Regions from separate parts of the Gelidimonas denitrificans genome, predicted to be linked through region 3. Evidence: predicted binding sites of a transcription regulator. Region 3 holds the regulator's gene; each other region holds the start of a gene.
What was found. Region 3 encodes sigma-54, which starts transcription at its own class of promoters, with help from an activator protein. Its sites were predicted from a motif close to TGGCANGNAANCTGCTTT; they were not measured.
Positions count from the first base shown of each region.

Region 1 (5,914 bases), 980 kb from region 3:
TGCCAGCAGCGCGAAATGATGGGTCTCGCGGGCCGAACCGGTTTCCACCACCAGGCCGGTCGATGCGCGCAAGCCCTGCTTCACCAGGTGCAAATGCACCGCCGAGGTAGCCAGCAGCGCCGGAATCGCGACTTCATTGGCGTCCATCTTGCGATCCGACACGATCAGGATATTGTGGCCGGACTTGACCGCATCGACCGCCTCGGCGCACAGCGAAGCCAGGCGCGCCTCGATGCCTTCGCTGCCCCAGGCGACCGGATAGCAGATATTGAGCTCATACGATTTGAACTTGCCGCCGGTATGCGCGCTGATGTTGCGCAGGTTGGTCATGTCGGCAAAATTGAGTATCGGCTGCGCCACTTCCAGGCGCATCGGCGGGTTGATGTTGTTGGTGTCGAGCAGGTTCGGTTTGGGGCCGATGAAGGACACCAGCGACATCACCATCGCTTCGCGGATCGGGTCGATCGGCGGATTGGTGACTTGCGCAAACAATTGCTTGAAATAGTTATACAGCGGCTTGAGCTTGTTCGACATCACCGCCAGCGGCGAATCGTTGCCCATCGAACCGATGGCTTCTTCACCATTGGTGGCCATCGGCGACATCAGGAACTTGATGTCTTCCTGGGTGTAGCCGAACGCCTGCTGGAGGTCCAGCAGCGTGGCTGCCTTTTCCCCGTTTCCCGGCTCTACCTCTACAGCGCCGGCCTTGACCTTGAGATCGCCCAACTTGATGCGCACCGAATTGACCCAGGCCTTGTATGGCTTGGCATTGGCGTAGGTATTCTTGAGTTCCTGGTCGTCGATGATGCGGCCCGCTTCGAGGTCGATCAGGAACATCTTGCCCGGCTGCAGACGCCATTTCTGGATGATTTTCGATTCCGCAATCGGCAACACGCCGGATTCGGACGCCATCACCACGAAATCGTCGTCAGTCACGATATAACGCGCCGGACGCAAGCCATTGCGGTCCAGCGTGCCGCCGATGTGGCGACCGTCGGTGAAAGCCATCGCAGCCGGACCGTCCCACGGCTCCATCATTGCGGCATGGTATTCGTAAAAAGCGCGCCGGTTATCGTCCATCTGGGCGTGGTTTTCCCACGCTTCAGGGATCATCATCATCATCGCCTGCGCGATCGGATAACCAGCCATCACCAGCAATTCCAGCGCATTGTCGAAAGTCGCAGTATCGGATTGGCCTTCGTAAATCAGCGGGAACAGTTTTTGCAAATCGTCGCCTAGCACCGCCGACTTCATCACCCCTTCGCGCGCGCGCATCCAGTTGAAATTGCCTTTGACCGTATTGATTTCACCGTTATGGGCAATCAAACGATACGGATGGGCCAGCGGCCATTCCGGGAAAGTGTTGGTCGAGAAACGCTGATGCACCAGCGCCAGCGCGGAAATGCAGCGCGGATCCTGCAGGTCGCGGTAATACTCGCCAACCTGATCGGCCAGCAGCAGGCCCTTGTAGACAATAGTGCGGGCCGACATCGACGCCACGAAATATTCCTGGCCATGCAGCAGATTGAGGGCCTGAATCGCATGCGAGGCTGATTTGCGAATCACATACAGTTTGCGTTCGAGCGCATCGGTAACCATGATATCGGGGCCGCGTCCAACGAAAATCTGGCGAATGAAAGGTTCTTTCTTGCGCACCGTAGGCGACATCGGCATATCGGCATCGACCGGCACATCGCGCCAGCCCAGCACGATCTGGCCCTCGGCACGCACCGCGCGCCCCAACTCTTGCTCGCAAGCCATGCGCGACGCATGTTCTTTCGGCAGGAACACCATGCCCACGCCGTATTCGCCTGGCGGTGGCAAGGTCACGCCTTGCTGCGCCATCTCTTCGCGATAAAACTGGTCGGGAACCTGAATCAGGATGCCGGCGCCATCGCCCATCAGCTTATCGGCGCCGACTGCGCCCCGATGGTCCAGATTTTTCAGGATCAGCAGACCCTGCTCGATCACGGAATGCGATTTGACGCCTTTGATATGGGCAATAAAACCGACGCCGCAGGCGTCATGTTCTCTGGTTGGATCGTACATACCTTGTGCGCGCATAACCGTTCTCCACTGCTTGATGAGTTTGAAAGCGAAGAATAGTGCAGCGCAAAAGAAAACTCAATAACAATAATTAGGGTCAGTGTAAAATTAAGTATGAATAATTTTTAAAATAGATTTAAATAGGGACGGAGTGAATAAAGGTCGCCTGTTAGTGCGGTATCTGTTTTTCTTGCGTGCTATCCGCCTTGATCAATCCAGCTTGACGCGCGAGGCCTCGGATTTTTTCCGTGGCCGCCCTCTTTGGGCTGGCGCCACACGGCGATTCACTTGCTGCGCCAGCGACTGCTGGAACGCTGCGTCGCCCAGTACCCAGCCCTTTAATAGCGATGCATTCAGCAATGCGACCTGCTTCGGCGGCAAGGCCTGTTCCAACAATGCCTTATATTCCGCCTCGCGCTCGAAAGGCGTATTGCCCAGCGACCAATACAGCGGGTGATCGGTCACCAGCGGATCGACTCTGGCTCCGACATGGTGCGCATAACTCGACCACGGATATTGCGCCGCCGTCGCCACCAAGCCGGAGCGCACCGGATTGGTTTCGAGATAGCGATAACAGGTCAGCAGGTAGCGCGGCGCTTCGATCACCGACGCCTTGAAGCGGCCCTGCCACAGCGTGCCGACATGTCCATGCTTGCGGTTGAAGTACGGCACGTAATGACGCCCCACCCACTGCATCATGCGGCCCAAACCGGCTTCATCAGTGGGCGTGGCTAGCAGATGAAGATGATTTTCCATCAATACGTAGGCATGAATGGCAACCTTGAACTGGCGCGCAGCATCGTGCAGCCAGCCCAGGAAAGCCAGAAAATCGCTGCTGTCGCAAAAAATCGGCTGCCGGTTATGGCCTTGCTGAAGAATGTGGTGCGGCTGCTGGGGAATTACGAGTCGGGGAAGTCGGGCCATAGTGCGCAGTGGTGTGAAGGTATATGAAGATGTGCGTCAAGCATCCCATTTTAATAAGAACGCGACTCGGGCCCTATTTAAATTTGGAATCGCCGCGTTTCAATCACATCCACGCATTTTTGTTTTCAAAGTGCGATATTGGAACAGTAATTCTTGCTGTGTTCATAAAATGACCACTTTCAGCAAAATCCTGTGCGGCAATTCGATCAAGCATCCTGATCAGCGCCTACACCCAAGTGATGCGCCATTCCTGGATTTTTCGCAATAAAAGCCAAGCTGGCATGGCTATTGCCACTAGAGGTTTATGCAGCGCGGACTGGTGGCAAAGACCCATCATCAGAACCATCACAATCCTGCCTGGCTTTCGCGTTTTGCAAAAGCCTCACCTATTAGGAGTACTTGCTATGACTACATCCACCTTCTTTATGCCCTGCGTTAACATGATTGGCGCTGGCTGCCTGAAAGACGCCGCCGGCACCATCAAATCGTATGGTTTCAAGCAGGCGCTGATCGTGACCGATACCGTGTTGCATAAAATTGGCGTGGTCGCTCAGGTGCAGGCTTTGCTGACTGAGGCGGGCGTGAAAAGCGTGGTCTACGACGGCACCAAGCCGAACCCCACCACCATCAACGTGGCCGAAGGTCTGGTGATTCTGAAAGAATTCCGGTGCGACTGCATCATCTCCCTGGGCGGCGGTTCTCCGCACGACTGCGCCAAGGGCATCGCTCTGGTGGCCACCAACGGCGGCGAAATCAAGGATTACGAGGGCGTCGATCGCTCCCCTAAACCACAGCTGCCTTTGATTTCCATTAATACCACTGCAGGGACCGCTGCGGAAATAACCCGTTTCTGCATCATTACCGATGTGGAAAGCCATATCAAAATGGCTATCGTCGATAAGCACGTTACCCCGATCCTGTCGGTCAACGATCCGGAGTTGATGGCGGGCATGCCAAAAGGTCTGACTGCGGCAACCGGCATGGATGCGCTGACGCACGCGGTGGAAGCGTATGTCTCAAGCGCCGCCACCCCGGTTACGGACGCCTGCGCGCTGAAAGCAGTCACCATCATCAGCCAGTCTTTGCGGCAGGCGGTGGCGAACGGCGACGATATGGCGGCGCGTACCGCGATGGCTTACGCGCAGTTTTTGGCCGGGATGGCGTTCAACAATGCCTCGCTGGGTTACGTCCACGCGATGGCGCATCAGTTGGGCGGCATGTACGACTTGCCGCACGGCGTCTGCAACGCAGTGCTGCTGCCGCACGTGCAGAGCTTCAATGCGACGGTTTGCGCCGGCCGCCTGAAAGATGTCGCCGCGGCTATGGGCGTTGAGGTGAAAGACATGAATGATCAGCAAGGCGCGGATGCCTGTATCGCCGCCATCCGCACACTGTCAAAGGATGTGAAGATTCCAGCGGGCCTGACCGATCTGAACGTGAAGGAAGAAGATCTGGCATTGCTGTCCACCAACGCGCTGAAAGATGCCTGCGGATTCACCAACCCGATCCAGGCCAGCCACGAGCAGATCGTCGCCATTTTTAAAGCGGCGATGTAATTCTGTTCAACAAGACCGTCGTGCCAGCGGCGGTCTCGATGCAATATTGGTTAAACATGATACAAATGCACCAGCAGTGCAGGCCTGCACTGCTGGTGCATTTTCAGAGACAACCAATACCTTATGAACACTTACGTAATCGGCGACCTGCAAGGTTGCCAGCGCCCGCTGCTGCAATTGATGGCGCGCATTGATGCGACGTCACCGGCTTCGCGCATTTTATTTGCCGGCGATCTAGTCAATCGCGGGCCGGACTCGCTCGCCACTTTACGCACGGTAATCGGCCTCGGTGACCGTGCCAGGACGGTATTGGGCAATCACGACCTGCACTTGCTGGCCGCGTCGCAAGGCATCCGCCCGACGCATCGCTCCGACACGCTGGATGACATCCTGCAGGCGCCGGACTGCGATGCGCTGCTCGACTGGGTGCGCCGGCAACCGCTGGCGATCCTGCAGGACGGCCATGTGCTGGTCCATGCGGGCGTGGCGCCGCAATGGAGCGCCGCCCAAACGCTGGAACTGGCGCAGGAAGTGGAAGCCGCGCTGCGCGGACCGAACTGGGTCGAATTTTTGCGGGCGATGTACGGCAATAAACCGGACCGATGGGACGATGCGCTGACCGGCGCCGACCGTTTGCGCTGCATCGTCAACATTCTGACCCGAATCCGCTTTTGCGCCGCCGACGGCACGATGGACTTCGCCACCAAGGAAGGCGCCGCCAACGCGCTGCCCGGCATGATGCCGTGGTTTGAGGTGCCGAACCGCCGCAGCGAGGATGTGACGATGGTATTTGGCCATTGGTCGACGTTAGGATTGGTACAACGGCCGAACCTGATCGCGCTCGATACCGGTTGCGTCTGGGGTGGGAAGTTGACGGCGGTCTGTCTGGAAGACCGCAGCGTGATTCAGATCGATTGTCCGCAATGCCAAATGCTGGGATGATGCCGGCATTTCAATGACCCATCGTTACGACTGCGGGTGTCCCAGCGCTTGTGCTACCGATGATCTGGTTGCTTGCGCGATGTCGCGCCGGTGTGCGCCGGTGGTTTCAATCATCGGCAGCCGCACCAATTCCGCCTTGATCTGCCCCGCCTTCAGAATAATGGAAATGCTTTGCGCAAAGCTCATGTCGCCGATGAAAGCGACTGCCGGATGCGGCGCGCCGCTGGCATCCAGATAGCGCAGCGCATACGGCTGCACCGGCACGGCCGCTTCAATCGCCGCTTCGAACAGATTGGCATGGAACGGCAACAACAGGCCCTGCTCGGTGGTGGTGCCTTCCGGGAAGAACGCAACGCGCTCGCCGGCGTGGACGGCGGCAACTAGACCTGCATAAATCCGCTTGACTTCACGCCGATTGCCGCGCGCCAGGAATACCGTGCCAGCCT
Region 1 covers NZ_CM146350.1:2,866,839-2,872,752, forward strand. Annotated here, with positions in the region: gene FKCLFG_RS13385 (glutamate synthase-related protein) at 1-2,064, opposite strand, end outside; gene FKCLFG_RS13390 (transposase) at 2,257-2,970, opposite strand; gene yiaY (L-threonine dehydrogenase) at 3,375-4,526, shown strand; gene FKCLFG_RS13400 (symmetrical bis(5'-nucleosyl)-tetraphosphatase) at 4,650-5,468, shown strand; gene FKCLFG_RS13405 (lysophospholipid acyltransferase family protein) at 5,493-5,914, opposite strand, start outside.
Region 1: the regulator sigma-54 is predicted to act here: its motif matches at 3,248-3,265, upstream of yiaY (L-threonine dehydrogenase).

Region 2 (5,914 bases), 1.6 Mb from region 3:
CGCGCCGAACGGCTCATCCAGCAGCAACACTTTCGGCTCCATCGACAGCGCGCGGGCGATGCCGACGCGCTGCTTCATGCCGCCGGAAATCTCGTTGGGACGCTTGTTTTCGGCGTGAGTCAGTCCAACCATTTCCAGCGCAGCCCTGGTGCGTTGCTTGAGTTTGGCTTTAGATTCGGCAGCGCCGAAAACGCGTTCGACTGCCAGATAGACGTTTTCAAAGCACGTCAGCCAGGGCAGCAGCGAGTGGTTCTGGAACACCACGCCGCGCTCCGGCGAAGGGCCGGCGATTTCGCGGTTGGCGCAAATCAGCACGCCGCCGGTGGCCGTCGTCAAACCCGCAAGCAGGTTCAGCAACGTCGATTTGCCGCAACCGGAATGGCCGATCAGGGTCACGAATTCACCCTTCCGGATGCTCAGGTTAATGTCTTGCAATGCGTGAAAATTGCCCTTCCGGGTGTGGAACACCATTTCCGCGTGCTGCACGTCGATGAACTTGCTATCCTGGTTTTCCATGATTTTTCCTTATTTACCTTATAGCGATCAGTTGCCGCCATCTTCAAAAGTGAATGCCTTCGCGACCGCGACCAGCGCCTGTTCCAGAATCAAACCGACCACGCCGATGACGACGATGGCGATGATGATGTGCGCCACGTTCAGGTTGTTCCACTCATCCCAGATCCAGAATCCGATGCCGACGCCGCCGGTCAGCATTTCCGCCGCGACGATAACCAGCCAGGCGGTGCCGATGGCAAGACGCACGCCGGTCAGCATGTGCGGCAACACCGAAGGAAACAGAATCTTGGTCAGAATTTTCCATTCCGACAGATTCAGCACCCGCGCCACGTTCATGTAATCCTGCGGTACGCGCTGCACACCGATGGCGGTGTTGATGATCATCGGCCAGATCGAGCAGATCAAAATCGACCAGATCGCAGCCGGATCAGCCGCTTTGAATACCAACAAGCCGATTGGCAGCCAGGCCAGCGGCGACACCGGTTTCAGCAAGCTGATGATGGGACCGAACATGCGCGACAGGAAAGTGAAACGGCCGATCATGAAGCCCAGCGGAATGCCGATCGCCGCCGCCAGGCCGAAGCCGACCGCCACCCGCTTCAGCGACGCATACACGTTCCAGCCAATGCCCTGATCATTCGGGCTGTTGATGTAGAACGGGTCCGAGAACAGCACCACGGCCTCGTTGAAAGTCGCCAGTGGCGACGGGATGCCGCTGTTCTTGATGGAGATGATTTGCCAGATCAGCACCAGCAAAGCGACGCCGATCATGGGCGGCACGACCGCCAGCAGAAAAGGCCGCAACGACGGTTTCCTGCCGGCCGATTTTGCAACTTTCACAACAACCGGGCTGGCGCTGTTTCGTGCAACCATCGCTTGCTCCGGCGGCGAATTTACCGCCATGGCAGCCGGCGCGTTTGTGGTGGAATCCATTACTGCACTCATGATGACTCCTTAGGCTTTGATCTTGAAAGAAGCGGCGTAGGCTTTCGGGTTCTTGCCATCCCATACGGTGCCGTCCATCAGCTTGCTGGTGCGCATACCCTCTTTCGGCACCGCGACTTTCGCCATTGCGGCGGCATCTTTGTAGATGTCGATCCGGTTCACCGCTTTTGCCACGCCGAGGTAATCCGGTTCGTCCTTCAGCAAGCCCCAGCGCTTGTGCTGCGTCATGAACCACATGCCGTCGGACAGGTAAGGGAAAGTCGCCGCGCCGTCATTGAAGAACTTCATGTGGTTCGGATCGTCCCAGGTCTTGCCGAGGCCGTTCTGGTAGCGCCCGAGAATGCGCTGGTTGATCGCATCGACCGAGGTATTCACATACGATTTGGCGGCGATGGTTTCGGCCATCTTGCTCTTGTTGGCCAAGGACGCGTCGATCCAGCGGCCGGCTTCCAGCACCGCTGCTACCAAAGCGCGGGCGGTGTTCGGATATTTCTTGACGAAATCGCCGCTGGCGCCCAGCACTTTTTCCGGATGGTCTTTCCAGATGTCCTGGGTGGTGGTGGCGGTGATGCCGACGCCATCCATGATCGCCCGATGGTTCCAGGGCTCGCCGACGCAGAAGCCGTCCATATTCCCGACCCGCATGTTGGCGACCATTTGCGGCGGCGGCACCACAATGACGCGCGCATCCTTGAACGGATCGATGCCGCTGGCGGCCAGCCAGTAATACAGCCACATCGCATGGGTGCCGGTCGGAAAAGTCTGGGCAAAAGTATATTCGCGCTTTTCGGTACGCATCAGCTTGGCGAGGCTGGAGCCATCAACCGCGCCCTTGTCGGCGAGTTTTTTCGACAGCGTAATCGCCTGCCCATTGTTGTTGAGCGACATCAGCACCGCCATGTCTTTTTTCGGGCTGCCGATGCCCATCTGCACGCCATACATCAAGCCATACAGCACATGCGCAGCGTCCAGTTCGCCATTGACCAACTTGTCGCGCACGCCGGCCCATGACGCTTCCTTGCTGAGTACGATCTTGATGCCGTACTTCTTGTCGAAGCCGAGCACCGATGCCATCACGACCGAGGCGCAATCCGTCAGAGGAATGAATCCGACCTTGACCTCTTCCTTTTCCGGCTTGTCGGAACCGGCGGCCCAGACTGCGCCTGTGGATAATCCAAACATGCTTGCTCCTGTGGCGAGACTTGCGGTTTTGATCAGGCTGCGGCGTTTGTTATTGACAAGGTCTTGTCCGGTTGCGCTGAGAAGATGATTTTTATCGCTGAACATGGCGGTACTCCCACTATTTGAACAAATAAAAAAAGTGCCTGTCCGTCATGAAATAAATCATGCGGAGAGACACCTTTGTCTTGGCAGAACCGACCGCCGTTGGCCGGTTCCACACAGTCGCCATCGTTAGCGCTTATCTTTCATTCAGCAATTTCCGTGCCAGCTCTTCCACAATGGAATCCGTCCATCCGGATGCAACTCAAGCGTTTTATCGCACCAGTTTTGTGCGATGCACCAACACAAGCCATCTAACCCAGCAAATCAGCAACATCCAGAATGCGCTGCGCGATGTCGGCCACTTTCAGGTTCTTGTCCATCGCCAACCGGCGCAGTTTCTGGTACGCCTCTTCTTCCGACAGCTTGTGACGCGTCATCAGCAAGCCTTTGGCGCGGTCGATGGTCTTGCGCTCGGCCAGTTTGGCTTTGGTGTCGGATAACTCAGTACGCAGTTTTTGGTCGGCATTGAAGCGCGCCATTGCCACATCCAGCACCGGCTTGACGCGCTCCGCTTGCAAGCCGGCCACCACATAGGCCGAGACCCCGGCTTCCATCGCCACCGTCATATGCGATTCGCTGGCATCTTCGGTAAACAACGCAATCGGGCGCGGCGCATCGCGGGTGGCGATCACGATCTGCTCCAGCACATCGCGCGCATCGGACTCGGCATCGATGATGATGATGTCCGGTTGCAGCTGCGCGATCCGCTCCTGCAGGTAGAAATCGCCCGGAATCGCGGCGACGATGTTGTAGCCGGCCTGCAGCAGGCCGATGCGCAGCGCCCGCGAGCGCTCGGAATGGGCGCGCGCGGCGGCGTCATCGGCATCCTCCAGGGACCAGACGGTATTGACGACAACGATGCGAAGCTTGCCTATTTCTGATGTCGTGATGTGCGTCTTCAAAGTAACAATCCATTCATCGTTGCGCCACGGGTATCGGGGTATCGGGCTTAAGGAGCGCCATCTTCTATAATACAAACAAGAAATGCACGCAAAAGATAGTCGCAAGAAATGTATGCAAAAATCACACCACCCCCTACCTGTAGAGAATCCCCATGCTTGTTTTAGGCGTTGAATCCTCCTGTGACGAAACCGGCATCGCGCTGGTGGACACCGAACAAGGCTTGCTGGCGCACGCGCTGCACTCGCAAGTTGCGATGCACGCGGCGTATGGCGGCGTAGTGCCGGAACTGGCATCGCGCGACCATATCCGGCGCGCCGTCCCGCTGTTGCAGCAAACCCTCAAAGACAGCGGCAGAACGCTGGAGCAGATCGACGCCATCGCTTACACCCAGGGTCCGGGCCTGGCCGGCGCGCTGCTGGTGGGCGCATCGTTCGCCTGCGGTCTGGGGCTGGCGCTCGACAAGCCAATGCTCGGCATTCACCATCTGGAAGGCCATTTGCTGTCGCCGTTGCTGGCCAAGAATCCGGCATATTCGCCGCCGGCGTTCCCGTTCGTGGCCTTGCTGGTATCCGGCGGCCACACGCAATTGATGCGGGTCGATGGCGTCGGCCGCTATACCTTACTGGGCGAAACGCTGGACGACGCCGCCGGCGAAGCTTTCGACAAGTCGGCCAAGCTGCTGGGACTCGGTTATCCGGGCGGGCCGGAAATCTCGCGCATGGCTGAATTCGGCGACCCCGGCGTGTATAAATTACCGCGTCCGATGCTGCATTCGAAGGATTTGAATTTCAGCTTCTCTGGCCTGAAAACCGCAGTGCTGACTCTGGTCAAGAACAAGATCACCAATATCTGCGAGCAGGACAAGGCCAACGTGGCGCGCGCTTTTGTCGATGCGATGGTGGAAGTGCTGGTCGCCAAATGCATGGCTGCCCTGCGCGATACCGGCCTGAAACGGCTGGTGATTGCCGGCGGCGTCGGCGCCAATGTGCAATTGCGCGAAGCGCTGAATGCGGCAGCGGCCAAACGGCGCTTCCAGGTGTTTTATCCGGAATTGGAATTTTGCACCGATAACGGCGCGATGATCGCCTTCGCAGCAGCGCTGCGCTTGAAGGAAAATCCGGATGCGGCCAAGCGCGATTACGCGTTCAATGTGCTGCCGCGCTGGCCGCTGGATACGTTGCGCGCCGCGTAGGATGGGTTTCACCCATCCTACGAAACTGGGCGGTTGCACCCGCCATACTTGATCTGGTATTTTTTAAATACGCACTAAAAATATGCGGGAATGGCAGTGTTTAAAGCCATACTCCCGCTATTTTAAAAATATAAATCACGTTTTCTTGCTGCCCAGACGGCTTTCCTTGCCGGCCAGCAGGTTGGCGATATTCTGGCGGTGGCGAAACACCAGCAGCGCGCTCATGGCCAGCACCGCAAACAGGATCGGATTAACGCCGAACATCAAGCCGTAGTAAAACGGCGCGAATATGGCTGCGATCAGGGCCGCAAGTGACGAGTAGCGGAACGCATACGCGATCACCAGCCAGGTGATCAGCGTCCCCAGGCCAAGCCAGCCGCTCAAACCCAGCAACACGCCCAGCGCAGTTGCTACGCCCTTGCCGCCGACGAAGCGGAAAAATACCGGCCACAGATGCCCGAGAAAGACCGCCAGCACCACCAGAGCTAGGCCGCTCTCGCCCACGCCGTATTGCGGGCCGAACCGGATGGTGAGCCACACTGCAAGCCAGCCTTTGGCGCCATCGCCCAGCAATGTCAGCAGCGCCGCCGACTTGTTGCCGCTGCGCAGCACATTGGTCGCGCCCGGATTGCCGGAACCGTAGCAGCGCGGATCGTTCAGCCCGAGCAGCTTGCTCACCACCACCGCAAAGGAAATCGAGCCGATCAGGTAAGCGGCGATTGCAAACAGGATGCCAGTCATTGAATCTTTCTTTTTGGTTTATGCATCTCACTTTTAAGTTGCGCGTTGGGCTTCGCAAGCTCAGCACCAACCTACAATGCATAATAAACGGGAGTATATCGAAATAGCATGCACTTACCGCACACTTTAATTGCGGACATTAAAAATACATATCCCGGTATTTTTAATGTCCGGAATCGGTTTCGACAACGCTGGCACCGCTACCCGCGCTCACATCGGGCACTTTATAACAATGCGGGCAAGATACGCCCGGCACATATTCCGGCACCAATTGCTCGCGTGGCGTGACCACGGCGCGGCAGGCGAAACATTGGGTGGTGGCGGTCGGTTCCA
Region 2 covers NZ_CM146350.1:2,246,089-2,252,002, forward strand. Annotated here, with positions in the region: gene FKCLFG_RS10480 (ABC transporter ATP-binding protein) at 1-516, opposite strand, end outside; gene ntrB (nitrate ABC transporter permease) at 544-1,461, opposite strand; gene FKCLFG_RS10490 (CmpA/NrtA family ABC transporter substrate-binding protein) at 1,471-2,748, opposite strand; gene FKCLFG_RS10495 (ANTAR domain-containing response regulator) at 2,997-3,620, opposite strand; gene tsaD (tRNA (adenosine(37)-N6)-threonylcarbamoyltransferase complex transferase subunit TsaD) at 3,800-4,840, shown strand; gene plsY (glycerol-3-phosphate 1-O-acyltransferase PlsY) at 4,976-5,581, opposite strand; gene FKCLFG_RS10510 (sulfurtransferase) at 5,745-5,914, opposite strand, start outside.
Region 2: the regulator sigma-54 is predicted to act here: its motif matches at 2,893-2,910, upstream of FKCLFG_RS10490 (CmpA/NrtA family ABC transporter substrate-binding protein).

Region 3 (5,914 bases):
TCGGTCCCGCCCAGGCGCTGCGCGCGCTCGATTTGGCGCGTGAAACGCTGCAAATCGAAGCTGATGCGATATTGGCGCTTAAGGAGCGGCTGTGCGTCGATGACAACCGCATGGGCCGGGCTGTCGCTATTTTGTTCGCTTGCCGCGGTCGTGTGGTGGTGTCCGGGATGGGCAAATCCGGCCACATCGGCCGCAAGATCGCCTCGACCCTGGCCTCAACCGGCACTCCGGCTTTGTTCTTGCATCCGGGGGAAGCGGCGCACGGCGATCTCGGCATGGTGACCGCGCAGGATGTTTTCATTTCGATTTCCAATTCGGGCGAAGCGGCGGAACTGGTGGCTATCGTGCCGATCATCAAGCGCATGGGCGCCAAACACATCGCCATGACAGGCAATGATGCTTCCAGCCTAGCGCTGCTGTCCGATGTGCATCTGGACGTCCGGGTCGACCGGGAAGCCTGCCCGCTGAATCTGGCTCCGACCGCCAGCACCACCGCCACCTTGGCGCTGGGCGATGCGCTGGCGGTGGCGCTGCTGGATGCGCGCGGCTTCCGGGCCGAAGATTTTGCCCGCTCGCACCCTGGCGGCGCACTCGGCCGCCGCTTGCTGACCCGTGTGCGCGATGTCATGCGCAGCGGCGACGCGGTTCCGGCCATAACGGTCGACGCCACGTTGAGCGCCGCCCTGCTGGAAGTTTCCCGCAAAAGCATCGGCATGACCGCCGTGGTGGACGACGGGTTTCACGCCGTCGGCGTATTTACCGACGGCGATTTGCGGCGCCTGATCGAACATGTCCAGGATTTCAGCAAACTGCTGATCGCCGATGTGATGCACGCCAACCCGCGCACCATCGGCCCCGACCAGCTGGCGGTGGAAGCGGTTGAAATCATGGAACAATTCCGCATCAACCAGTTGCTGGTGGCCGACACTGACGGGGTCCTGATCGGGGCGCTGCATATCCACGACCTGACCCGCGCCAAGGTCATCTGATGACGCAGGACAATGACCGTATCGAACGCGCCCGGCAGCGCGCAGCCCAGGTCAGGTTGATGATCTTCGACGTCGACGGCGTCCTGACCGACGGCAGCCTGCACTTCGGCCCGGAAGGCGAAGTCATCAAGAGCTTCAACGTACTCGACGGCCACGGCATCAAGCTGTTGCAGCAATCGGGTGTAGCCACCGCCATCATCAGCGCGCGCCAGTCGGCCATCGTGGCGCGCCGCGCAACCGATCTGGGCATTGTGCATGTGCAGCAGGGCATTCATGACAAGCGGCACGCCTTCGAGCAACTGCTGGCGCAAACCGGAATCCCGATGCAATCCTGCGGCTTTATCGGCGATGATGTGATCGATCTGCCGATCCTGACCCGGGTAGGTTTTGCCGCCAGCGTGCCGAACGCCCACCCCGAAGTGCAGTGTCGGGTCCATTACGTGACGCAAGCCGGCGGCGGGCGCGGTGCGGCGCGCGAAATTTGCGACTTCATCCTGCGCGCGCAAGGCAATTACGAGGCGGCGCTGGCACCGTACCTGACATGAAAACCGCCGGCGCGACCTACCGCCTGCGCCTGATCGTAATCATTGCGCTGGGTATAGTCATGACGCTGGGCAGTTTCTGGGTGCTGGAAGTGATGCGCAAAAGCAGTATCGATAACGCACCGAATATTGCCCGCAGCGAGCCTGATTTCTATGTCGATAATTTTAAATTCATCCAACTCGCCAAAAACGGACAGCTACACTACAAGATGTCCGGCGACAGGCTCACCCACGAGCCACTGCATGACTCTTACCAAATCACGCAACCGGTCATCATCAACCCGGGCCAGGCACGCGCACCGATGACGATGCGCGCCGAAAGCGCAATCATCGAAGACAATAACAGCAAGATGCATCTGCACAAGAATGTGCGAATCGATCGCCCGGCCTCCGGCCAGAGCCAAGCCCTGCACCTCGAAACCGAATACCTGCTGCTGCTGCCCGACGAAGATGTGATGCAGTCGGACCAGCCGGTGAAAGTGCTGCTGGGCCAGTCCACGCTCTCGGGCAATGGCCTGTTTGCCAACAACGCCACCCGGGAATTGCGTGTAACGGGCAATGTGCGCGGCAGCCTCCCGGCATCGTCGGCGCATTGATGCTTATTGCACCGAGGCACCGAGCCTGCGGCAACCCACCCTCTTTGATAGGAATAGCGTTATGAAACGGTTTTTTCTGATGTCCCTGACGCTGGCCGGGATGATTTTTTCGGCGAGCGCGCTGGCCGAAAAAGCCGATGCAGACAAGCCGACCAACATTGAAGCCAACCAAATGGCTTACGATGATCTCAAGCAGATCAACACCTTCATCGGCAACGTGGTCTTAACGCGCGGCACGCTGCTGATGAAAGCAGGCAAGGTGGTCGTCACGACAGACCCGGCCGGCTATCAGTTCGCCACCTTGTACGGCGCACCGGGTGCAGTGGCAACCTTTCGCCAGAAGCGCGATGGCGGTCCCAACCTGTGGGTGGAAGGACAGGCAGAACGGATCGAATACGATACCAAGGCAGAAATAGCCAAATTGTTTTCGCACGCAAAGCTCAAGCGGCTCGATGGCAGCAAGACCATCGACGAAGTCGAAGGCGAATTCATTTCCTACAACAGCGGCAGCGAATTCTTCAACGTTACCAACAGCGCCAGCGGTGTCGGCACGCCGGGCAACGGGCGCATCAAGGTGACCATCCAGCCGCGTACTGTAAAGGGCCAATAAGATGAGCCAATCCAGTATCCCAGGCAGTACCCTGAGCGTGCGCGGCCTGCAAAAAAGTTACAGCAAACGGCTGGTCGTGCGCGACATCTCGCTGGAAGTAAAAAGCGGCGAAGTGGTCGGCTTGCTAGGCCCCAACGGGGCCGGCAAGACGACATCGTTTTACATGATCGTGGGTTTGGTGCCATCCGACGCCGGCACCATCGATCTCGACGGCGTCGACATTTCGCGCCTGCCGATCCATCGCCGCGCGTTACTCGGTCTGTCTTACCTGCCGCAGGAAGCCTCGGTTTTTCGTAAACTGACGGTCGAGGACAATATCCGTGCAGTACTGGAATTGCAAAAAGAAAATGGTAAAGCGCTCTCGAAAGCTGCCATTGAAGAACGCCTGAACAAGCTGCTGGCCGACTTGCAAATTGAAAAATTGCGCGAAAATCAGGCGCTGTCGCTTTCCGGCGGCGAACGCCGGCGGGTCGAGATCGCCCGGGCGCTGGGCACCAACCCGCGCTTCATCCTGCTCGATGAACCGTTTGCCGGGATCGACCCGATTGCCGTCATCGAGATTCAGCGCATCGTGCGTTTCCTCAAGGAGCGCGGCATCGGCGTGCTGATCACCGACCACAATGTGCGCGAAACCCTCGGCATCTGCGATCGTGCCTATATCATCAACCAGGGTGCCGTGCTGGCCAGCGGTCAGCCCGACGACATCATTGAAGATGCCTCGGTGCGGCGGGTGTACCTGGGCGAACATTTCCGCATGTGAAGATAAACCACCTGATGCGACAAGTCCTTTCGGTATGAAGCAATCACTCCAGCTGCGCACTTCGCAGCATCTTGCGCTGACGCCGCAGTTGCAGCAATCGATTCGCCTGCTGCAACTGTCGACGCTGGAGCTGCATCAGGAACTAGAACAGATTCTGTGCGACAACCCGCTGCTGGAACGGCTGGACGATCCGCTCGACCATTCGGTGCGTTTGCTGGCCGATGGCGTAATCAGCACCAGCCCTGCCACCACAGCCTCAACTGAAACCGATCCAGCCGGTACGCAAGGCGGCAGCGCCGCCGAAGCAGATGCCGGATTGGATACGCCCGATGCACAGACGGCCGCATCGGACTGGAGTTTTGACGATGTGGCGCGCACCAGCAAAGCGCCGGAAGACGACGACGGCCGGGCCCAGCTCGGCGCGCACGAATGCACTCTGCGCGAGCACCTGCTGGAGCAAGCCCATTTAAGCTTGCAGCAACAGCGCGACCGCGCGTTGCTGGAATTGCTGATCGATGCGCTCGATGACAATGGCTACCTGGAAGAGTCTCTTGACGCCATCCATGCTCGCTTGCCGCCCGAACTCGGTATCGAACCGGAAGATCTGACGTTCGCGCTGGCCCTGCTGCAAAGCTTCGACCCGGCCGGAGTTGGCGCGCGCAGCCCGTCGGAATGTCTGGCGCTGCAGATCCGCCACTTGCCTAAAGCGCCGTTCGTTACGCGCCGTCTGGCGCTGGCCATCGTCGAACAGCACCTGGCATTATTTGCGCAACGCGACTTTAACAAACTCAGAAAACTGCTCGATTGCGACGATGAAGATTTACGCGAAGCACAGACGCTAATCCGGCAATGCAACCCGCATCCGGGCGCCATTTTCGGCAGCGGCAGTGCCGACTATGTGGTACCCGACGTCATAGTCAGGCCCGGCAAAAATGGCTGGCAAGTCAGTTTGAACCATGAAGTCATGCCGCGCCTGCGGGTCAATGCGCTGTATGCCAACATCCTCAAGCAAGACAAGGGAAGCGGCTCGATGACGTCGCAGCTGCAGGAAGCGAAGTGGCTGATCAAAAATATGCGGCAGCGTTTCGATACGATTTTGCGGGTTGCACAAGCGATAGTCGAGCGGCAACGGAATTTTTTCAGCCACGGCGCAGTCGCCATGCGGCCTCTTGTCTTGCGTGAAATTGCTGATACACTAAACCTGCACGAGAGCACAATCTCCCGCGTCACCACCCAAAAATACATGCTCACACCGCATGGTATGTTTGAGTTGAAATACTTCTTCGGCAGCCATGTCGCCACCGAAACCGGAGGAGAAGCTTCCTCCACCGCAATCCGCGCACTCATCAAACAACTGATAGGAGCTGAACACCAGAAAACACCACTTTCCGACAGTAAAATCGCCGACATGCTGGGCGAGCAAGGTATGGTCATCGCTCGCCGTACCGTCGCAAAATACCGCGAAGCGCTCAAAATCCCACCTGTCAATTTGCGAAAGTCTTTGTAGTCCAGTCGTCTGAAGTCCTTGCAATGCAGTTGCTGTTGCTGCATTTTGGCTCTGGCCGGCCCACCAGGCCCGAGGCAGGCAGTGACAATTTCCATAGGAGTGCTTTATGAATCTCACCATCAGTGGACATCACCTCGAAGTAACCCCCGCCATTCGCGAATATGTACAATCCAAAGTCGAGCGCATTACGCGCCACTTCGATCATGTCATTGATATCGCGCTCATTCTGAGCGTTGACAAGCTCCCTGAAAAAGAAAAACGGCAGCGCGCTGAAATCAACCTGAATCTCAGCGGGAAAACGTTACACGCTGAAAGCGCGGACCAAAACCTGTACGCAGCCATTGATACGATGATCGACAAGCTCGACCGCCAGATCATCAAGCACAAAGGCAAGGTACAAGACCGCCCACACGATGCCATCAAGCACCTGGACGGAGAACCCGAGCTGCCGGAAGAATCCGCGGTTTCCTGAGAGGAGATACGCAGAGTCGAACAATTCGACTCGCAACAATCAAGGGCGCAAGATGCGCCCTTTTTGACACCTGATTAAAACTGATGCCAGATACGCGCAGTGCTTGCAACACTTGAAAAGAATTCCGAATTTTTGAGTGACATCAGTAGATAAAACTTACGTAAATTCACCATTCCAGCCAAGGCGCACCTTCACCATGACAGAACACGTTCACATTTCGACCGAAAACCAGATCGGCTGCATCACTCTGAATCGTCCCAAGGCGCTCAATTCCTTGTCGCTGGAGATGATCCGAACTATTACTGAAGTGCTGCTGGCGTGGCGCGCCGACACCGGCATCCACGCGGTGTTGATCCGCAGCAGCAGCGAAAAAGCTTTCTGCGCGGGCGGCGATATTCGATTCTTTTACGATATAGGCATCGCGACGCCGCGTGGCGG
Region 3 covers NZ_CM146350.1:211,988-217,901, reverse strand. Annotated here, with positions in the region: gene FKCLFG_RS01080 (KpsF/GutQ family sugar-phosphate isomerase) at 1-989, shown strand, start outside; gene FKCLFG_RS01075 (KdsC family phosphatase) at 989-1,534, shown strand; gene lptC (LPS export ABC transporter periplasmic protein LptC) at 1,531-2,127, shown strand; gene lptA (lipopolysaccharide transport periplasmic protein LptA) at 2,189-2,737, shown strand; gene lptB (LPS export ABC transporter ATP-binding protein) at 2,739-3,497, shown strand; gene FKCLFG_RS01055 (RNA polymerase factor sigma-54) at 3,532-5,004, shown strand; gene hpf (ribosome hibernation-promoting factor, HPF/YfiA family) at 5,111-5,476, shown strand; gene FKCLFG_RS01045 (enoyl-CoA hydratase/isomerase family protein) at 5,673-5,914, shown strand, end outside.